Regions from separate parts of the uncultured Merdimmobilis sp. genome, predicted to be linked through region 2. Evidence: predicted binding sites of a transcription regulator. Region 2 holds the regulator's gene; the other holds the start of a gene.
What was found. Region 2 encodes HrcA, which represses chaperone genes, less so after heat shock. Its sites were predicted from a motif close to TGTTAGCACTCNNNNNNNNNGAGTGCTAACA; they were not measured.
Positions count from the first base shown of each region.

Region 1: a site for HrcA is predicted at 5,368-5,398, ahead of RDQ42_RS03760 (Hsp20/alpha crystallin family protein). Genes of this name have one in related genera too.

Region 1 covers NZ_CABRJC010000004.1:44,378-53,899, reverse strand. The annotation lists gene cbiD (cobalt-precorrin-5B (C(1))-methyltransferase CbiD) at 1-18, shown strand, start outside; gene cobI (precorrin-2 C(20)-methyltransferase) at 38-724, shown strand; gene cobM (precorrin-4 C(11)-methyltransferase) at 730-1,497, shown strand; gene RDQ42_RS03780 (cobalamin biosynthesis protein) at 1,494-2,510, shown strand; gene cobJ (precorrin-3B C(17)-methyltransferase) at 2,526-3,263, shown strand; gene cbiE (precorrin-6y C5,15-methyltransferase (decarboxylating) subunit CbiE) at 3,276-4,496, shown strand; gene RDQ42_RS03765 (carboxylesterase) at 4,552-5,265, shown strand; gene RDQ42_RS03760 (Hsp20/alpha crystallin family protein) at 5,490-5,936, shown strand; gene RDQ42_RS03755 (thiamine pyrophosphate-dependent enzyme) at 6,076-7,014, opposite strand; gene porA (pyruvate ferredoxin oxidoreductase) at 7,028-8,209, opposite strand; gene RDQ42_RS03745 (4Fe-4S dicluster domain-containing protein) at 8,222-8,527, opposite strand; gene RDQ42_RS03740 (2-oxoacid:acceptor oxidoreductase family protein) at 8,520-9,101, opposite strand.
Region 2 covers NZ_CABRJC010000002.1:130,922-140,443, reverse strand. The annotation lists gene RDQ42_RS02075 (response regulator transcription factor) at 1-354, opposite strand, end outside; gene RDQ42_RS02070 (hypothetical protein) at 428-985, opposite strand; gene RDQ42_RS02065 (16S rRNA (uracil(1498)-N(3))-methyltransferase) at 966-1,688, opposite strand; gene prmA (50S ribosomal protein L11 methyltransferase) at 1,693-2,643, opposite strand; gene RDQ42_RS02055 (DUF3841 domain-containing protein) at 2,704-3,279, opposite strand; gene RDQ42_RS02050 (DUF3841 domain-containing protein) at 3,222-3,812, opposite strand; gene dnaJ (molecular chaperone DnaJ) at 3,968-5,137, opposite strand; gene dnaK (molecular chaperone DnaK) at 5,337-7,193, opposite strand; gene grpE (nucleotide exchange factor GrpE) at 7,251-7,784, opposite strand; gene hrcA (heat-inducible transcriptional repressor HrcA) at 7,804-8,829, opposite strand.

The DNA.
Region 1 (9,522 bases), on a different contig from region 2:
CGGTTATTTCGTTTGTAACAAAGGAGGGCATCCGCCCATGAACAAAGGCGTTTTCTGGGGGGTCAGCGTTGGCCCCGGCGACCCTGAACTCCTCACCCTGGCCGCCCAAAAGGCCATCCTCCGCTGCCCGGTGCTGGCGGTGCCCCGCACCAAAGGGGAACACATGCTAGCTCTTTCCATCGCCCAGGGGGCGGCGGACCTCTCAGACAAGGAAATCCTCCCCTTGGATTTTTTGATGACCACCGACCCCAAAGCCCTCACAGAAAATCACCGGCATCTGGCGGGGCTGGTCGCCCAAAAGCTGGACCAGGGTCTGGATGTGGCCATGCTCAACCTGGGGGATGCCTCCATCTACGCCACCTTTTCCTACCTGATGGAGCTTCTGGCTGGGGACTATGCGGTGAAGGTCATCCCTGGGGTGCCCAGCTTCTGCGCAGCTGCAGCCGCCGCCAGGTTCCCCCTCACCACCATGAACCAGCCTCTGCACATCCTCCCCGCCGGCAAGGAAGGGATGGAGGAACAGCTGACCCAGCCGGGCCGGTTTGTGCTGATGAAAAGCGGCCGGCAGCTCCCCCGGGTCCAGGAGGCCCTGCGCCAGGCCGGGCTCTATGAAAAATCGGTGCTGGTGGCCGATTGCGGCCTCCCCGGCCAGGCCATTTACGAAAATTTGGACGACATCCGGGAAAACCCTGGGTATTTTACCACCATCTTGGTAAAGGAGTGACAGCGATGGTCCATTTTGTAGGGGCGGGCAGCGGCGCCGCCGACTTGATCACCCTGCGGGGGGCGAGGCTTTTGGGCGAGGCCGATGTGGTTGTCTACGCCGGGAGCCTAATCAACCCAGAACTTCTGGAGCTGACCCGGCCGGGGTGCTCCCTGTACAACAGCGCCAAAATGACTTTGGAGGAGGTCCTTTCGGTCCTTCAACAAGCGGAAAGGGAGGGCAAAACCGCCGTCCGCCTTCACACCGGAGATCCCTGCCTCTATGGGGCCATCCGGGAACAGATGGACGCCTTGGATGCCCTTGGCATCCCCTGGGCAGTCTGCCCGGGGGTTTCCAGCTTCTGCGGGGCGGCGGCAGCCTTGGGGGCAGAGTACACCCTCCCCGGTGTGAGCCAGAGCGTCATCATCACCCGGATGGCGGGGCGCACCCCAGTGCCGGAGCGGGAATCCATCGCCGCCCTGGCAGCCCACGGCAGCACCATGGTGGTGTTTTTGAGCGCCGGCCTACTGGAGGGGCTCCAGGCCCAGCTGATGGAGGGGGGCTATGCCCCTGACACCCCGGCGGCCATCATCTATAAGGCCACCTGGCCGGAGGAAAAAGTCCTGCGCTGCCAGGTCTCCAGCTTGGCAAAAACCGCTCAGGAAAACGGCGTCGACCGGACTGCCCTCATCCTGGTGGGCCGTTTTTTGGAGGGAAGTTACGACCGCTCCCGGCTCTATGACCCCACCTTCACCACCGGCTACCGCCAAGGAAAGGACGGGGCAGAGGCATGAAGCTGGCCATCCTCTCCTTCACCGCAACTGGCAAGCAGCTGGGGGAGCGGCTTTGCCGCCTTCTCACCGCCCAAGGCCACCAGGTGGCCGCCAGTTCCACCAAGGCGGGGGCCGACCTCCACTCTTGGACGGCAGCCTGGTTTACCGATGCCGACGGTCTCATCTACATCGGGGCGGCGGCCATCGCGGTTCGGGCCATCGCCCCCCATCTAAAGAGCAAAACCACCGACCCCGCCGTCCTCTGTGTAGATGAGCTGGGGCGGTTTGTCATTCCCCTCCTGTCCGGCCACATTGGCGGGGCCAACAGCCTGGCCCGCCAGATCGGGGCCCTTTTGGGGGCCACGGCGGTGATCACCACCGCCACCGACCTCCACGGCCTGTTTGCCGTGGATACCTGGGCCAAATCCCAGGGGCTGGCTCTGCGCAATGCCGAGGCCATCAAACGGGTCTCCGGCAAGCTACTGGATGGGGAAACCATCCGGGTATTCAGTGAATTCCCGGTGGCCGGAGCCCTGCCTGCTGGGCTCCTCCTGGTTGGGGAGGAAGAACCGTGTGACCTCTATCTGGGCATCCATCCCTGCCCTTGCCCGGAGGCCCTCCAGCTCATCCCCCCCATTGTGTGCGCCGGGATAGGCTGCCGCCGGGGCATTGCCCAGGAAATCTTGGAACGATCTCTGCGGTCTGCCTTCCAGGCGGCAAACCTCTGCCCCCAAGCGCTGGGGAAGATCGCCTCCATCGACCGAAAAGCCGGGGAGCCGGGCCTTCTCGCCCTTTGCCATAAACTGGGCCTCCCCTTTCTCACCTATACCGCCGGGGAACTTATGGGAACCCCTGGCAGCTTCACCCCTTCCCCCTTTGTGGAGGCCACAGTGGGGGTGGACAACGTCTGCGAGCGCAGCGCTGTCCAGGGAAGCGGCGGGCGGCTCCTCCTCCCCAAACAGGTAGGGGACGGCGTCACCGTGGCGCTGGCCGCAGCTCCCTATCAAGTGGATTTTTCGACAACTAACACCTAAAGGAGGTTGATCCCCATGAAACAGCTGACCGTAGTTGGCCTCGGCCCGGGCGGCCCCCAGGGACTGACCGCCCAGGCACAGGAAGCCCTGGGGGAAGCGGATCTGATCTGCGGCTACACCGGCTACATCGATCTGATCCGGGAGTATTATCCAGATAAGGAGCTGCTTTCTACCCCCATGACCCAGGAGATCGCCCGGTGTCGGGCTGCTTTGGAGGCCGCCGGCCAAGGCCGCCGGGTGGCCATGGTATGCAGCGGGGATCCTGGCGTCTACGGGATGGCTAGCCCCATCCTGGAACTGGCGGAGGAATTCCCCCAGGTGGAAGTGGAAATCCTCCCCGGAGTGACCGCCGCCACCAGCGGGGCCGCCTTGCTGGGCGCACCCTTGACCCACGATTTTGCGGTGATCTCCCTCAGCGACCGGCTCACCCCCTGGGAACTGATCTTAAAACGGCTGCGGCTGGCTGCCCAGGGGGATTTTGTCCTCTGCTTATACAACCCGGTGAGCAAGTCCCGCCCTGACCATTTGAAAATCGCCTGCGACGCCCTGCTGGAGGTCCTCCCCGGCGACCGGCTCTGCGGCTGGGCCCGGAACATCGGCCGGGCAGGGGAGGAATCGGCCATCCTCACCCTTGGGGAGCTGCGGGAGACGGACAACCTGGACATGTTCACCACCGTGTTCATCGGCAACAGCTCCACCCGCCGGGTGGGGGATCGGCTGGTCACCCCCCGTGGCTACGGGATGAACCAGTAAGGGGGGAACTTTATGAAAGTAACACTGTTGGGCGTCGGCATGGGGAATGGCTCCCTGACCACCAAAGCCCAAGCCGCCCTGGGGGAAGCGGATGTCCTTCTGGGGGCCAGGCGAGTGCTGGATAGCATCCCCGGCTTCTGCGGGGAGCGGGTCGCTACCTATGCCCCAGGGGAGATTCTCTCCTTCCTCCAAAGCCACCCCGGATGCCGCCGGGCAGTGGTGGCCTACAGCGGCGACACCGGCTTTTACAGCGGTGCGCGGCAGCTCCTCCCCTTGTTGGAGGAGCACGGCATCCCAGTAGAGGTGCTTCCCGGCATCTCCACGGTGCAGGCCCTCGCGGCCCGGCTGGGGATTCCCTGGCAGGAATTTTGCCTGGTCAGCGCCCATGGGGTGGATACAGACGTCCTCGCCCCGCTGCTCAACCATCCATCGGTTTTTTACCTCACTGGGGGGAAGTGGACCCCCGGCGCCATCTGCGGGGAGTTCTGCCGGGCGGGCCTGGGGGACACCCTAGTGACGGTGGCATCCAACCTCTCTTACCCGGAAGAAGAAGTGGTCACCGCCACAGCCAAAGAGATCGCCCATCGGCCGTTCCCCTCTTTAAGCGCCCTCCTCGCCCGGCGGCAAAAACCGTCCTTCCGGCGGGAATTTGGCTCTTTTGGCATCCCCGACAGCGCCTTTCTGCGGGGAGAAGTCCCCATGACCAAGGCGGAGGTGCGGGCGGTTATCCTCTCCAAGCTGCGCCTTTCCCCCCACAGCGTCGCCTACGACGTGGGGGCGGGCACCGGGTCGGTTTCGGTAGAAATGTCCCTTGCCGCCCACTGGGGCAGGATCTACGCTATAGAGGAAAATCCCGCCGCCCTGGAGCTGATCGCCGCCAACCGGGAGCGCTTCGGCGCTTACAACATGGAGGTGGTTCCTGGCCGGGCGCCGGGTTCTTTGAAACCCCTCCCCCCGCCTGACGCGGTGTTTGTAGGCGGCTCCAAAGGGGAGCTGCAAGGGATTCTGGAGGCTGTGCTTGAAAAAAACCCCCGGTGCCGGGTGGCAATCAGCGCTGTGACTCTGGAGACCCTCGCCCAGGGAACAACCCTCCTCACCCGGCTGGGCTTATCCGGCGCAGAGTGGGTCCAAATCGGGGTGAGCCGGGCCAAACTCCTGGGCAGCAGCCATCTTTTGATGGCGCAGAACCCCATTTTCCTGCTGGCAGCAGGTGGGGAGGAACCCTCTTGGTAATTCCACCTGGCGGGGGAATCCCTGCCTTTCTTTGTCCTCGAAAGGAGGATATTTTATGGACACAACCCCTATTTTTATCGGGGAAATCCCCGCCCTCCTGTGGGGTGCCCCCTCCAGCCAGCTGATTGTGGCGGTCCACGGCAGCGGCTCCCACAAAGGGGATGAGGTCATCGCCCTGCTGGCCCGGGAGGCAGTGCCCAAAGGCTACCGGGTCCTCAGTTTCGACCTCCCGGAGCATGGGGACCGCCAAGGCCATCCCGCCCTGTGTAAGGCGCAGACCTGTGTCCCGGAACTGGTTCAGGTCATGGCCTACGCCCAAACCCTGGCCTCCCACATCCGGCTATTCGGGTGCAGCTTAGGAGCATATTTCGGCCTCCTCGCCTGCCGGGGATTCCCCTTGGAGCAGGCCCTGTTCCTTTCCCCAGTGGTGGATATGGAGCGGCTCATCGGGAATATGATGGGCTGGTTCCAGGTCACCCCCCAGCAGCTGGAAGCAGAGGGGGAAATTCCCACCCCCATGGGTCAAACCCTGTATTGGGACTATTACCGTTATGTAAAGGGCCATCCCATCGACCAGTGGGATGCCCCGACTGCCATCCTGTGCAGCTCCCAGGATACCCTAAGCGAGCCGGAGGTGGTGCATGCCTTTGCCCGGCGGTTCTCCTGCGATTTGCAGGTTCTGGAAGGCGGGGAGCACTTTTTCCACACCCCCCAGCAGCTGGCCGTCTATCGGGATTGGCTGTCACGTCATATAGAGCCAGTAGTCTAAAAGGCAAAAGGGCACCCGTTTCTACGGGTGCCCTTTTGCTGCGCCTAGGCCCTCTTGTCTCTTATTGCATGAAATGAAAACAATTTTTGAGGAAAATGTTAATTTTAGCACTCTAGTGTTGACAGTGCTAAATCCCAGTGGTATTCTAAAGGCGTACCAAGGAAAGGGGCCCAGAAAGGTCCCCCCTGGCAGGCAATATCCATCGTGAATAGGAGGAATGAAGTATGTTGCCTAGCATCTTTGGAGAAAACTTGTTTGATGATTGGTTTGAATCCCCCATTGAAAAAACCTTTTTTGGGGAACGCAACCCTCTGTATGGCAAACACGCCAAGAACTTGATGAAAACCGATGTACGGGAGACCGATTCCAGCTATGAGCTGGCCATCGACCTGCCTGGTTTTAAGAAAGAGGACATTCAGGCCCAGCTGAAAAATGGTTACCTAACCATCAGCGCATCCAAGGGTCTTGATAAAGATGAGACCGACAAAGAAGGCCGTTACATCCGTCAAGAGCGTTACACCGGCCAGTGCTGCCGCACCTTCTATGTGGGGGACGGCATCTCCCAAGAAGAGATCCGCGCCAAATTTGAGGACGGCATCTTGAAGCTGTCTGTCCCCAAGAAACAGCCCAAGGCCATCGAATCCAGCCAGTACATTTCCATCGAAGGCTAACAAGAAAGAGCCCGGCAATTGTTGCCGGGCTCTTTCTATCCCCCCAATCAGCGTTTCCCCATAATAGAACAAAAGGGCCAGGCAAAAGCCTGGCCCTTTTTCTCCATTGGGAAACGGTTGGGTAGTATCCTATTTGCAGTTACAGCTCTTCGCCACATTTTTTCAGCAGCTGGGCCCACTTCTCGTCAACATCCTTCTGGATCTCGGCGATCAGAGCTTCGTTGCCGGGTTTGAACAGGTGTCTGAACCGGCCCTGGAGCTTCAGGAACTCCTCAATGGGCAGCTTGTTCTTGGGACGGTAGGACAGCTTCCAAACGCCGTTCTCCACCTCAAACAGAGGCCAGAAGCAGGTCTCTACAGCCATCTTGCAGACGGTCATCATGTCCTCAGAGGGGTATCTCCAACCTCTGGGGCAGGGAGCCATGACGTTCAGGAAAGCCGCACCAGGGGTGTGGATGGCCTTGTAAGCCTTCTCATGCAGGTCTTTGAAGTTGCCGATAAAGGTGGTCTGGGCCACATAGGGGATGTCGTGGGCGGCGATCACCGCAGCCAGGTCTTTGCGGGACTGGGCCTTACCAGGGCTGCATTTGCCCACGGCAGAAGTGGTGGTCTCGGCATATTTGGGGGTGGAGGAGGCTCTCTGGATACCGGTGTTCATGTATGCTTCGTTGTCGTAGCAGACATACACCATATCGTGGCCGCGCTCCATGGCGCCGGACAGGGACTGGAAGCCGATGTCGTAGGTGCCGCCGTCACCGCCGAAGGCGATGAATTTATATTTCTCGTTCAGCTTGCCTCTCTGGGTCAGCGCGCGGTAGGCGGATTCCACACCGCTGCAGGTGGCGCCGGAGTTCTCAAACGCCGCGTGGATAAAGGAATCGTTCCAAGAGGTATAGGGATACATGCAGGTGGATACCTCCAGGCATCCGGTGGCGCTGGTGATAACCGCTTTTTCATCGGCGTCCAGCGCACGAAGCACACCTCTTACGGCGATACCGGCGCCACAGCCGGCACACAATCTGTGGCCGCCCGACAGACGCTCGGGTTTGCTCATCTCTTCTTTAAAGTTGTAAGCCATGCCTGTCGCCTCCTTATTCTCTTACTCCCAGGTACTGGTAACCTGTGGGGATTGCATCGGTTTTGACAACCTCTTCCAGCTTGCCGAAGGCGCACTTGATGTCGTCCACCTTCACGTCGCGGCCGCCCAGGCCGTAGACAAAGTTGATGGCCTTCACATTGTTGCAGACGCCGAACATAGAAGCGCGGACGTCAGCGCCCAAGGGGCCGCCGATGTCGGAGAAGCTCTCCGCCTTGTCCATGATAGCCACAGCCTTGACGTTCTTCAGGGCGGCGGCGATCTCCTCGCCGGGGAAGGGGCGGTACACGCGGACTTTGATCAGGCCGGCTTTGACGCCCTGGGCTCTGAGCTCATCCACAGCGTCCTTAGCAGTGCCGGCAGAGGAGCCGATGATGACCATGGCATACTCGGCATCTTCCATCTTGTACTCCTCGATGAAGCCGTATTTGCGGCCGGTCAGCTCCTCGTATTCCTTGGCGACGTCCAGGATGACCTTCTTGGCGTTGTGCATGGCGACAGCCTGCTGTTTTTTATGCTCCATGTAGTAATGGACGGTGTCGTAGGGGCCGACAGACAGGGCCTCGGCGGGGTTCAGGAGGCATTTCTCCGGCTTGTACTCGCCGACAAACGCCTTGACCTTCTCATCCTCCAACAGGGTGATGTTGTCCACAGCGTGGCTGGTGATAAAGCCGTCCTGGCAGGCCATAACCGGCAGCAGAACGTCTTTGTGCTCACCGATGCGGAAGCTCATGATGTAGTTGTCGTAGGCCTCCTGGGCGTTCTCAGCATAGATCTGGATCCAGCCGGCATCCCGGGCGCCCATGGAGTCGGAATGGTCGTTGTTGATGTTGATGGGGCCGGACAGGGCGCGGTTGATGCAAGCCAGCACGATGGGCAGGCGGCAGGAAGCGGCCACATACAGCATCTCCCACATCAGGGCCAAACCACAGGAAGAGGTGGCGGTGATGGTTCTGGCGCCGGCGGCCTCGGAGCCGATGGAAGCGGACATTGCGCTGTGCTCCGACTCAACGGGGACAAAGATGGTGTCGATCTGGCCGTTGGCGACATACTGGGAGATAAACTGTGGAATCTCGGTGGAAGGGGTGATGGGGAATGCGGGCATAACATCGGGGTTTACCTGCCGGATGGCATAGGAGACCGCCTCGTTGCCCGATAATCTCTCTCTGATTGCCATGTTCTCTCCTCCTTAGTCTTTGTTAAAGGTAATTGCCTTGAAGGGGCAGACTTTGAAGCAGATGCCGCAGCCTTTGCAGTGGTCATAATCAAAGTCCCCTCTCTTGCCGTCTACCACCGGGATAGCGCTGTCGGGGCAGACCGGTACGCACAAGAGGCACTGTTTGCAGTTTTCAGGAACGAACACGGGGGTAGCGGTTCTCCACTCGCCGGTGTTGAAGAAGCGGGAGTTGCCGGAACCGTAGATGTCACCACCGGGGGTGAGCTCGGCGTAGGCGCTCTTTTCGTGGATATCTTTCATCAAATTTTCTTTAGCCATTGCACTGAACCTCCTTCAGGGAGACTTCGAGGGCCTTCATATTGCCCGCGATGACTTCGGGTTTGGAAGCGAATTTGTGTTTGAAGGAAGCTTCCATGTTCTCCAGGAACAGCTTCTCATCCATGAAGCCGCTCGCTTTCACCGCAGCAGCCAGCATGGGGGTGTTGGGCATGTTTCTGCCGATGCACTCGATGGAGATCTTCTTGGCGTCGATGGTATACACCTTGCCGGTGTAGCCCTTCAGCTTGGCGCGCAGCTCGGCGGGGTCTTTGGCGGAGTTGATGACGATACCGCCCTCCGGTTTCAGGCCAGCGGTGACGTCGACAGAGTCCAGCAGGGTCTCATCCACAACCACCACGTAGTCGGGCTCGTAAATGTTGGAGTGTACGCGGATGGGCTCATTGGAGAGGCGGTTGTAGGCGGTGATGGGCGCGCCCATTCTCTCCGGGCCGTACTCTGGGAAGCCCTGGATGTAAAGACCGGTGCTGAAAGCAACGTCTGCCAGCAGGAGAGACGCGGTCTTAGCGCCCTGTCCGCCTCTGCCATGCCAACGAATTTCTGTTAGCTTTTTCATCATGTTTCCCCTTTCCATGAATGGTTTTTAGCCTATTAAATTCAATGAAATTTAATAATTTAATTCTATTCTACACGATATTTTTGACTTGTCAAGGGCGCAAGGGGAATCTATCCCCCGGCCCTTCCATTCGTTGTCAAATTCGACTGTTTTCTTCCAATTTCAGCGATATTCCCTGTTTAAACCGACGGTTCCTTTTTCTCTACTACTTCCCCTCCGCCCTGCATAGCTGGATGGTTTTGGCAGTTTTTTGCCCTTGAACGAGATTCTCTCTTTTTCGACAGGGGATTCTGCTGCATTTTCCCGGCCTCTGTCCATACTCCGCTGACAGAATGCACCAACTTTGTATGTTTTCTGGGAACAAACCGACTGCACCCATTCTTACGTTTTTACGTTCAAATTAAATCACATTAAATCTATG
Region 2 (9,522 bases):
GGCCCGCACCCTGGCAGTCAGCTCCAGCAGGCCAAAGGGCTTGGTGATGTAGTCATCCGCCCCCAGGTCCAGGCCGGTGACCTTGTCTACCTCCCCGGATTTGGCGGTGAGCATGATCACCGGCACCGGCCCAGTCCTCTGGTCGTTTTTGAGGATGCGCAGCGCCTCCATTCCGTCCATGCCAGGCATCATGATGTCCAAGAGGATCAGGTCAGGAAGCTCCCCGCGGATGGCGTCAAACATCCCGGCGGCGCCGTCAAAGCACTGGACCCGGTACCCATAGGATTCCAGGGTGCAGCGCAGCAGCTCCCGGATATTGTCGTCGTCCTCTGTGATGTAGATGAGTTTTGCCATTGCTAGCGCCTCGATTCCGCCGCCCGCGCGGCCGTATTCCATAGGGTCCTATCCAAAAAAGCCCCCTTCTCCCTCACCGGACAAAAAGATGGGCTTCCTCCAGCTGGGGCAGGGAGAGAAAAACGGTGAACCGGAACGCCTCCCCCGGATCGGTGGACTGATAGGAGGCCAAAAAGCCCTGGCTTTGCAGCCCCAGCAGAAAGGCGTCAGCCTCTTCTGAGCCGGGCGCCGTCCCCGTGAGGGCAATCCCCTCCTCCCCCACTTCTACCGCCTCTATGGAAACCCCATTTTGGTGGGCGAGGCCTGCGGAGGCGACGAAGACCCGCAGATCTTCCGGGCCGGGGATATAACCCTTGTCAAAGGCGGCCTGGATCTCCCCGCTGACAAAGTAGAGGAGCAAGGTATAAGTGTTTCGATCGGAGGCCAGCTGCAACAGGTCTTGCCCCTCCTCCGATTGGAGCTGAGCCGCCAAGACACTCTCCTTGGGGAGGGCCGGTTTTACATAATGGTCGGCCAGAAACCGCCCCAGCAGCAGGGCGCTGGCCGCTAAAAACACCGCCAGAATGGGGAGCCACCAGGGGTTTTGGTACCGTTCCCCCTCGTTGGGGGGGCTATAGATTTCCTGTTTCATACATCAGCACCGAAAGGGCGGCCAAAGGCGCGGTCTCACACCGGAGAATCCGCTTGCCCAAACTGGCGGCCAGCAGGCCCTTGGCTTTGGCCTCCTCCACCTCCTCCCGGGAAAAGCCCCCTTCCGCCCCGATGAGGATGGAAACCTGCTCCGGCGCCCCCTGCAGCATCTCCCGCAGGGGAGCGGTGGCTTCCTCATAAAAGAGAATGGCAAGGGGAGCCTCCCCCATCTCGGACAAAGCCGCTTCCCAGCTGCGCAGCGCCCCCACCTTTGGGACGATGCCCCGGCCGCATTGTTTGGCGGCCTCCAGGGCGATGCGGGAAAGGCGCTGGATTTTTTTCTCCATGCTCTTGCCGTCGGGGCGGGAGATACAGCGGCTGGTCAGCACCGGGATGATCTCATGGACCCCCAGCTCCACCGCCTTCTGGACAATCAAGTCCAGCTTATCCCCCTTGGGGAGAGCCTGGTACAGCCGGACCTGGACGGTGGGCTCTGCCTCGCTGGGGCGGCGCTCCAAAATGGCGGCCGTCACCAGGTCAGGGGAAAACTCCTCGATGCGGCAGGAGAGGTCAGTCCCCCCCAGATCGCAGACGGTGAGGGGGTCTCCCAGCTGCATCCGCAGGGATTTTTGGATGTGGCGGGCGTCCTCCCCCCGGAGGAACACCCGATCCCCCTCAATTTCCTCGCTGAAAAAACGGGGCATAGGCCTACTCCTTCCCGGCTTTTTTTAAGGTGATGGCCACCCAGCCTTTGCGCTCCACCGTCTCCACTGGGTAGAACCCCTCCTTTGCCAGAGCTTCCACCACATCCTGGTGGCGCTCGGCGATGATGCCGGAGGTGATCAGCACCCCGTCGTCCTTTAAAAAGCCGTCAAAGGTGGGGGCCAGGGCGATGATGATATCCGCCACAATGTTGGCGGTGATAATGTCGTAGCCAGAGCCGATCTCCTCCCGCAGCTTTTTGTCCCGCACCAGGTCGCCGGAAAGGGCCCGGTACCGGTCAGCATGGACCCCATTTACCGCCGCATTCTCCTGGCAGGTGCGCACTGCCACCGGGTCGATGTCCACGGCTGTGGCATTGGCTGCGCCCAGCAGAATCCCCCCAATGGAGAGGATGCCGCTTCCGCACCCCATGTCCAGGATAGAACAGCCAGGCTTGATATTTTCCTCCAGCTGTTCCAAACAGAGCTGGGTGGTGTGGTGGGTGCCGGTGCCGAAGGCCATGCCCGGGTCCAGGGTGATCTTCACCTCGTCGGGGGCGCAGTCCACCTCCTCCCAAGAAGGGCAGATGACCAGGTGCTGGCCCAGCTTGATGGGGTGGTAATACTTTTTCCAGGCGGTGGCCCAGGCTTCCTCTTGGACGCTCTCGGTGTCGATCTCATGGGGGATTCCCTCGCTTTGCAGCCGCTCGTGGAGGAAGGAGACCGCTTCCGCGGGGTTCTCCTCCGGGCTGATATAGATGTGGATCACCGCATGCTCCCGATCCTTTTGGAGCAGCTCTTCATCGATCAGGTCGATGTGGGCGATTTTGGGCGCCTCGGTGACCAAATCGGAATAATCCTCGATGTAAATGCCGTAGGGGACCACCATCTGAGCGATGGCAGACGCCCCATCCACCCAACGGGTGGGGATGTTGATTTTTACTTCGGTCCAATCCATAGGGATGCCTCCTCTATCTTGCGGCGGCTGCAGCCGCCGGTCCTTGTTTTGCAAATAGGATCACCGCTGGGCGATCCACTCCGCTTTGATCTGCCACAGCCCGGCCTGGACGCTTCCCACACTGGTGTTGTCCCCAGCCTTGATCCTTTCGTGGTGGCGGAAAAGCCGCCCCCAACTCTCTAAGATCTCCTGCTTCCACTGAGGGTAAAAGGCGGTGAGCATCACCTGGTTTTCATTGGCGCCGCACTGGGCCAGCATCTGGTGGAATGCCTTTTCTTCCTTCTCTGTCTCCCCCAGGTACTTGAGGCAGACGATCTTATTCCAGTCATATAAGTCAAATAGGACCGCCTCTTCCCGGGGGACATCCAAGGCTAGGACATGGCCGCCGCTTTGATCCATGCTGTACAAATCCTGAAACGCCCAATAGGGGAACTGGGCCCCTGGGGGTTTGGGGACAAACCGCTGGGCCTCCCCTACAAACCAACGGTAGGCGGTTAAAAAAATGGGGGCGCTTTCCTCGTATTTGCGGCGGACATACTCCTCTTTGGAGAAGCAGACGCCATCCCGCCGGATGGCCTCTAGCACCGCGTCGGTTTGACAGGTGTAGAGCCGTATTGTGCCACGCTGGTCACCCATTCCCATTTCACCTCCCAGATAGTCCCATATTTTGCTTTATTCCCCAAAATGATGCTGTCGTCAAACAGCCGGTCCCAACTGTCCACAATCTCCCGCTTGATCTCCGGGTAAAACTGGGACATGTAAGCTTTGGCGTCGCTGACCCCGTACTCCTCCAGGAGCGCCCGATGGCGCTTGGCGTCCTGGGGGTCCTTGGGGATATACGAATAATTGAGGATGGTCCCCCATTTTTCGATGTTGACAGGGGTGATGATGGCAGGATCCAGCTCCAGCTCCAGGATGACCGTCCCTTCACTGGGGAGCATGGTCGCCTCGCTTTGAAAAGAGACCCACACTGGGTAATCCGCATCTGGCGGGCGGTTGCCCGCGTCCGGCCCATGCTTGACCAGCCAGTCGTAAGCCTCCAGAACCAGATCCGCATGCTCCTGCATATCCATGGCGATGTACTGCCGTTTGGCGGTGTAGCGCCCGGTCTTCTTCAGCTCTTCCAACACGTTTTTATGCTGTTTGGTCCAAACTTTGATCTGTTCCATACTGTCCTCCCCAGCCCATGCAGGCTCTATCGCTATTATACGGGAAAAGCCCGCGGGAAACAAGGGGGCCGCCCTTGGTCTCCTCTTTCATTTGGGGGCTAAAAAACAGCGGGGGCTCTAAACAGAACCCCCGCTGCTATATTGCTTTATACCGTTTACTCGTCGCCTTTTACCGCGTCTTTGAGCCGCTCGAAGAAGCTTTTGCGCTTCTCATAGTTTTTATCCCCCGAGAGTTTTTCAAACTCTTTGAGGGCATCCTTCTGTTTGCCGCTCAGGTTGCGTGGCACCTCCAAGTTGACCCGGACATACTGGTCGCCCCGGCCCCGGCCGTTGACATAGCTGATGCCTTTGTTCCGCAGGCGGAACACCGTGCCGGGCTGTGTGCCCTCGGGGATGTTGTACTTCACCTTGCCGTCGATGGTGGGGACGACGATCTCATCCCCCAGCGCCGCTTGGGTGAAGGTGATGGGGATGTCGCACCACACATCGTAGCCATCCCGTTCAAACAGCGGGTCGGGCCGCACCGATACGGTGATGTTCACATCGCCGGCCGGGCCGCCGTTGATCCCCTGGTCGCCTTGGCCCCGCAGGACAAAGGTCTGGCCGTCGTCGATGCCGGCTGGCACGCTGACCTCCAGCTTTTTGGTCCGGCGGATCCGCCCCTGGCCTTTGCAGTCCGGGCAAGGGTCTTTGATCACCTTGCCTGTGCCGCCGCATTTGGGACAGGTCTTGCTGGTCTGAATCACCCCAAAGGGGGTGCGTTGCTGTACCCGCACTTGGCCGGTGCCCCGGCAGTCCGGGCAGGTCTCCGGGGAGGTGCCGGGTTTGGCCCCGGTGCCGCCGCAGGTGGCACAGCCCTCCAACCGGGTGACACTGATTTCTTTTTTACAGCCCAAAGCCGCCTCCATAAAGGAGAGGGGCAGGCTGATGTTGACATCGTTCCCCCGCAACGGGGCATTGGGGTTGCGGGCCCGCGTAGACCCGCCGAAGCCGCCAAAGCCGCCGGCTCCCCCAAAGAAGGATTCAAAAATATCCCCCAGGTCGTCAAACCCGAAGCCACCGGCGCCGTAAGCGCCCTGCCCTCCGCCATAGCTGGGGTCCACCCCAGCAAAGCCGAACTGGTCGTAGCGGGCTTTCTTCTCCTTATCAGAGAGGATTTCATAGGCTTCATTGACTTCCTTAAACTTCGCCTCGGCGTCCTTGTCGCCGGGGTTGAGATCGGGATGGTATTGCTTTGCCAACTTTCGGTAGGCTTTTTTTATCTCGTCGTCCGAGGCGCCCTTCTGGATCCCAAGGACTTCATAATAATCTCTTTTATCCGGCAAACTCGATCACCCTTTTGTCTAAAAATGTAGCCATATCCAGGTGTGCTGGCACCAGGGGCTTTCTTCTGCTGACAGCAGATGCCTCTAGTATAGCACAACCGGGCCGGTTTTGCTACGGCGGGGGAAAGATTCCCTCCCGTTCAGCAAAATAAGGCTGCAGGAAGCATTCCCGCAAGCCTTATTTTGTTGTGTTATCCGGTTACTTTTCGTCGTCTACTTCTTTGAAGTCCGCGTCTACAAAGCCGTCACCGGCCCCGGTGCTTCCGGCGTTGCCAGCTGCATTTCCGTCAAAACCTGCGCCTCCGGTGGGATCGCCCTGGGGAGCAGCCGCCTTGTAAATCTTCTCGGAAACCTCGTAGAATTTCTTCTGCAAATCCTCCTGTTTGGCTTTGATCTCCTCGGTGCTGGTGCCCTTCAAGGCCTCCTTCAGCGCGGTGATCTTGCTCTCCAGCTCGGATTTATCCACGGAGTCGATCTTGTCGCCCAGGTCTTTGATGGTCTTTTCCGTTTGGAACACCATCTGGTCGGCGGCATTGCGGGTATCGACTTCCTCACGGCGCTTCTTATCCTCGGCGGCAAACTGCTCTGCCTCGTGGACGGCCTTTTCGATGTCCTCCTTGCTCATGTTGGTGGAGGAGGTGATGGTGATGTTCTGCTCCTTGCCGGTGCCCAAATCTTTGGCGGTGACATGGACAATGCCGTTGGCGTCGATGTCGAAGGTCACCTCGATTTGAGGAACCCCTCTGGGAGCGGCGGGGATGCCCTCCAACCGGAACATACCCAAGGTCTTGTTGTCCTTAGCCATCTCCCGCTCGCCTTGGAGCACATGGATATCCACCGAGGTCTGGCCGTCGGCAGCGGTGGAGAAGATCTGGGATTTCTTGGTGGGGATGGTGGTGTTGCGCTCGATGATCTTGGTGGCTACGCCGCCCAGGGTCTCCAGGCCCAGGGACAGGGGGGTGACATCCAGCAGCAGCAGGCCCTTGACCTCGCCGCCCAAAACGCCGCCCTGGATGGCTGCGCCAATGGCAACGCACTCATCAGGATTAATGCCTTTGAAGGGGTCTTTGCCCATGAAGCCTTTGACCGCATCCTGAACCGCGGGAATTCTGGAGGAACCGCCCACCAGCAGGACCTTGTCGATATCAGAGGGTTTCAGGCCAGCGTCGCTCATCGCCTGGCGAACCGGGTTCATGGTGGCCTCCACCAGGTCGGCGGTCAGCTCGTTGAATTTGGCGCGGGTCAAGGAGAGATCCAGGTGTTTGGGGCCGGTGGCATCGGCGGTGATGAAGGGCAGGTTGATGCTGGCGGTGGTCATGCCGGACAGCTCGATCTTCGCCTTCTCGGCAGCCTCTTTCAGCCGCTGCATAGCCATCTTGTCGCCGGTCAGGTCCACGCCGGACTCCTTCTTAAACTCGCTGATCAGGTAGTTCATGATCCGCTCGTCGAAGTCGTCGCCGCCCAGCCGGTTGTTGCCTGCGGTGGCCAGAACTTCCTGTACCCCGTCGCCCATCTCGATGATGGAGACATCGAAGGTGCCGCCGCCCAAGTCATAGACCATGACCTTCTGATCCTGCTCTTTGTCCACACCGTACGCCAAAGCCGCAGCGGTGGGCTCGTTGATGATTCTCTTCACTTCCAGGCCGGCGATTTTGCCTGCATCCTTGGTGGCCTGGCGCTGGGCGTCGGTGAAGTAAGCAGGGACGGTGATAACCGCGTCATAGACCTTCTCACCCAGATAAGCCTCCGCATCCGCTTTCAGCTTTTGCAGGATCATAGCCGAGATCTCTTGGGGGGAGTAGGATTTGCCGTCAATGGACACTTTATAATCGCTGCCCATGTGGCGTTTGATGGAGCTGATAGTCCGATCCGGGTTGGTGATGGCCTGGCGTTTTGCCACCTGGCCTACCATCCGCTCACCGGTTTTGGAAAACGCAACTACCGAGGGGGTGGTGCGGGCGCCTTCCGCATTGGCGATAACAACGGCCTCGCCGCCCTCCATGACGGATACGCAAGAGTTTGTGGTACCAAGGTCAATGCCGATAATTTTACTCATAGCTCAATTCCTCCTGATGTTTCAATTGATATATCTAAATTTTAGAAGTATGCACCGTTAATTTGCCACCTTCACCATGGCGTAGCGAAGGACTTTATCCCCCATGCGGTATCCCTCCTGGAACACTTCGGCGATGGTATTTTCGCCCAGGGAATCATCCTCCACATGCATCACGGCGTTGTGCAGGCTGGGGTCGAAGGTCTCTCCCGGTTTCCCGAAAGCCTCCACCCCCAACTTTTGAAACGCCCCCAACAGGGCGGTATGGATCATTTCCATCCCTTTTTTGAACTCGGCGTCAGCGCATTCAAAACTCAACGCCCGAGAGAAGCTGTCCGCCACGGTGAGGAACTCCTTTACCGTATCGGCTTTCGCCTCTGGGTAGATGGCTTCCCGCTCCTTGGAAGACCGCTTTCGGAAGTTGTCATACTCCGCAAGGGTTCTCAAGTAGCGGTCGTTGAGCTGGCGGTATTCTTCTTCCAGCTGTTCCAGCGCTGTGGGTTCCTCCGCCGCCTCCTGGGGCTTGCTTTCGGCCTCTTCCACCTGTGGGAGCTCGGTATCTTCCACCTGTGGATCTTGTTTTTTCGTATCCAAGTATCTTTCCCCTTTCGGATTATTGTTGTTCATCATAGGTCTCCGCCAAGAGGGAGCCCAGTGTGTCGGAGAAATACTCCAAATAGGGGATCATCTTGGCGTAGTTCTGGCGGACAGGCCCGATAAGCCCCACCGCCCCGGTGGCCCCACCGGCGATTCGGTACCGGGTGACTACCACCGCGCTGTCATACAGCACCGGGTGGCTGTTCTCCCGGCCGATGGTCACTGTGGTGCGGCCTTGGGCCTTTTGGACCAGGGACAGGACATTCTTCCGATCCCCCAAAAACTCCAGCACCTCATAAGCGATAGGCTGGAATTCTTTGTAACTGAGGAGGTTTGCCTCGCCGCTGAGGGCGAACTGCCCCTGGCTGATCTCCTGGCAGAGGTCATAGACACCACTTAGTATGGGGGTGAGCACCCGGGCGTACCCGCCGGAGGACACCGCCACCGAATTGAGGTAAATCTTGGAGATTTCCCCCAGGGATTTATCCACCAGCGTCGCGGTGGCAAACCGGTTGTAAATCTCTAAAAGCTCCGGGGTCAAGGCGAAATCCAGCCGGCAAACCCGGCTTTTCACCACCCCGTTGGATGCGATGATCAAAATCACCACCGCTTTGCTGCGGGAGGGGAGGATTCCCACCTGTTTCACTGTCACCGCCTCTGGGGGCATGGTGGCTGTAAAAGCGGCGCAGCCGGTAAACTGGGCCAGCGCCTGGGCCGCGTCCTCCAGCAGCTTGTCGGGATCGGGGTCCCGCACATTGAAGAGGGCGTCCACCCCGCCCCGTTCTTTGGGGGTGAGGGGGAGGGTTTGCATCAGCTGATCCAGATACAGGCGGTACCCGGTGTAGCTGGGCAGCCGCCCAGCGGAGGTGTGGGGCTGTTCCAAAAGGCCCATGTTGAAGAGGGCAGCCATCTCGTTGCGCACCGTGGCGGAGGAGACGTCCATCTGCTCAGAGACCAGTTTGGAGCCCACTGGCTCGCCGGTGTGGGTGTACACTTCGATGACAGCTGTGAGAACCCGCATCTTTCGGTCATCCATCTGCATCTGTCATCGCCTCTTTTCTCTGGTATTGGATTTAGCACTCTTTCTGTATGACTGCTAACAACTATAATTTAGCATTCCAATTCCTGAAAGTCAATAGCTTTCATAAATAATTCATAAATTATTTAGCACTCATTTATTCTCTCTGCCAGATGTAGTGTTCACCAGCTCTTTCCCCCTTATGCGCACTGTGGGCCATCATGGGGAAGGATACTGCGGTTTCCCTGGTGTTTTCCGTATTTTAGCCAATGATTGTAGGAGTCCTCATCCCCCTAGTTAAAATTTCCAATTCCGTGTGGAGGCTGCGGCGGTTTTCCCCCTTTGTCCCCACAGGGATATGCTACAATCAGGGCAAGCCCTGCGGATAGGACAACCTGCTACAACAAATATAAGGGCGGGCCTGGAAGTTTTTTCCCCATAGGTACATGCCCAGTCAAGGGAGACCACCAGCATTCACCTTATAAATAAAAGGCAGAAAATTGGCCCACTCAGTTAATCTTTTGTCAATTTTCACAAGAGAAAAGATTCGTGTTTTTTACCAATTAACATCGCCAAATATTTGCATTAAAAACAAAGTATTTCAACAAAATAGTGAAAAACCGTCAAAAAAATTTACAATCTGCGGATCTTTTTTTCAAAAATTTGGGTAATTCCGGAACAAACTGTGAGCAAGTTGTAAAGGATTGAATTGAAATT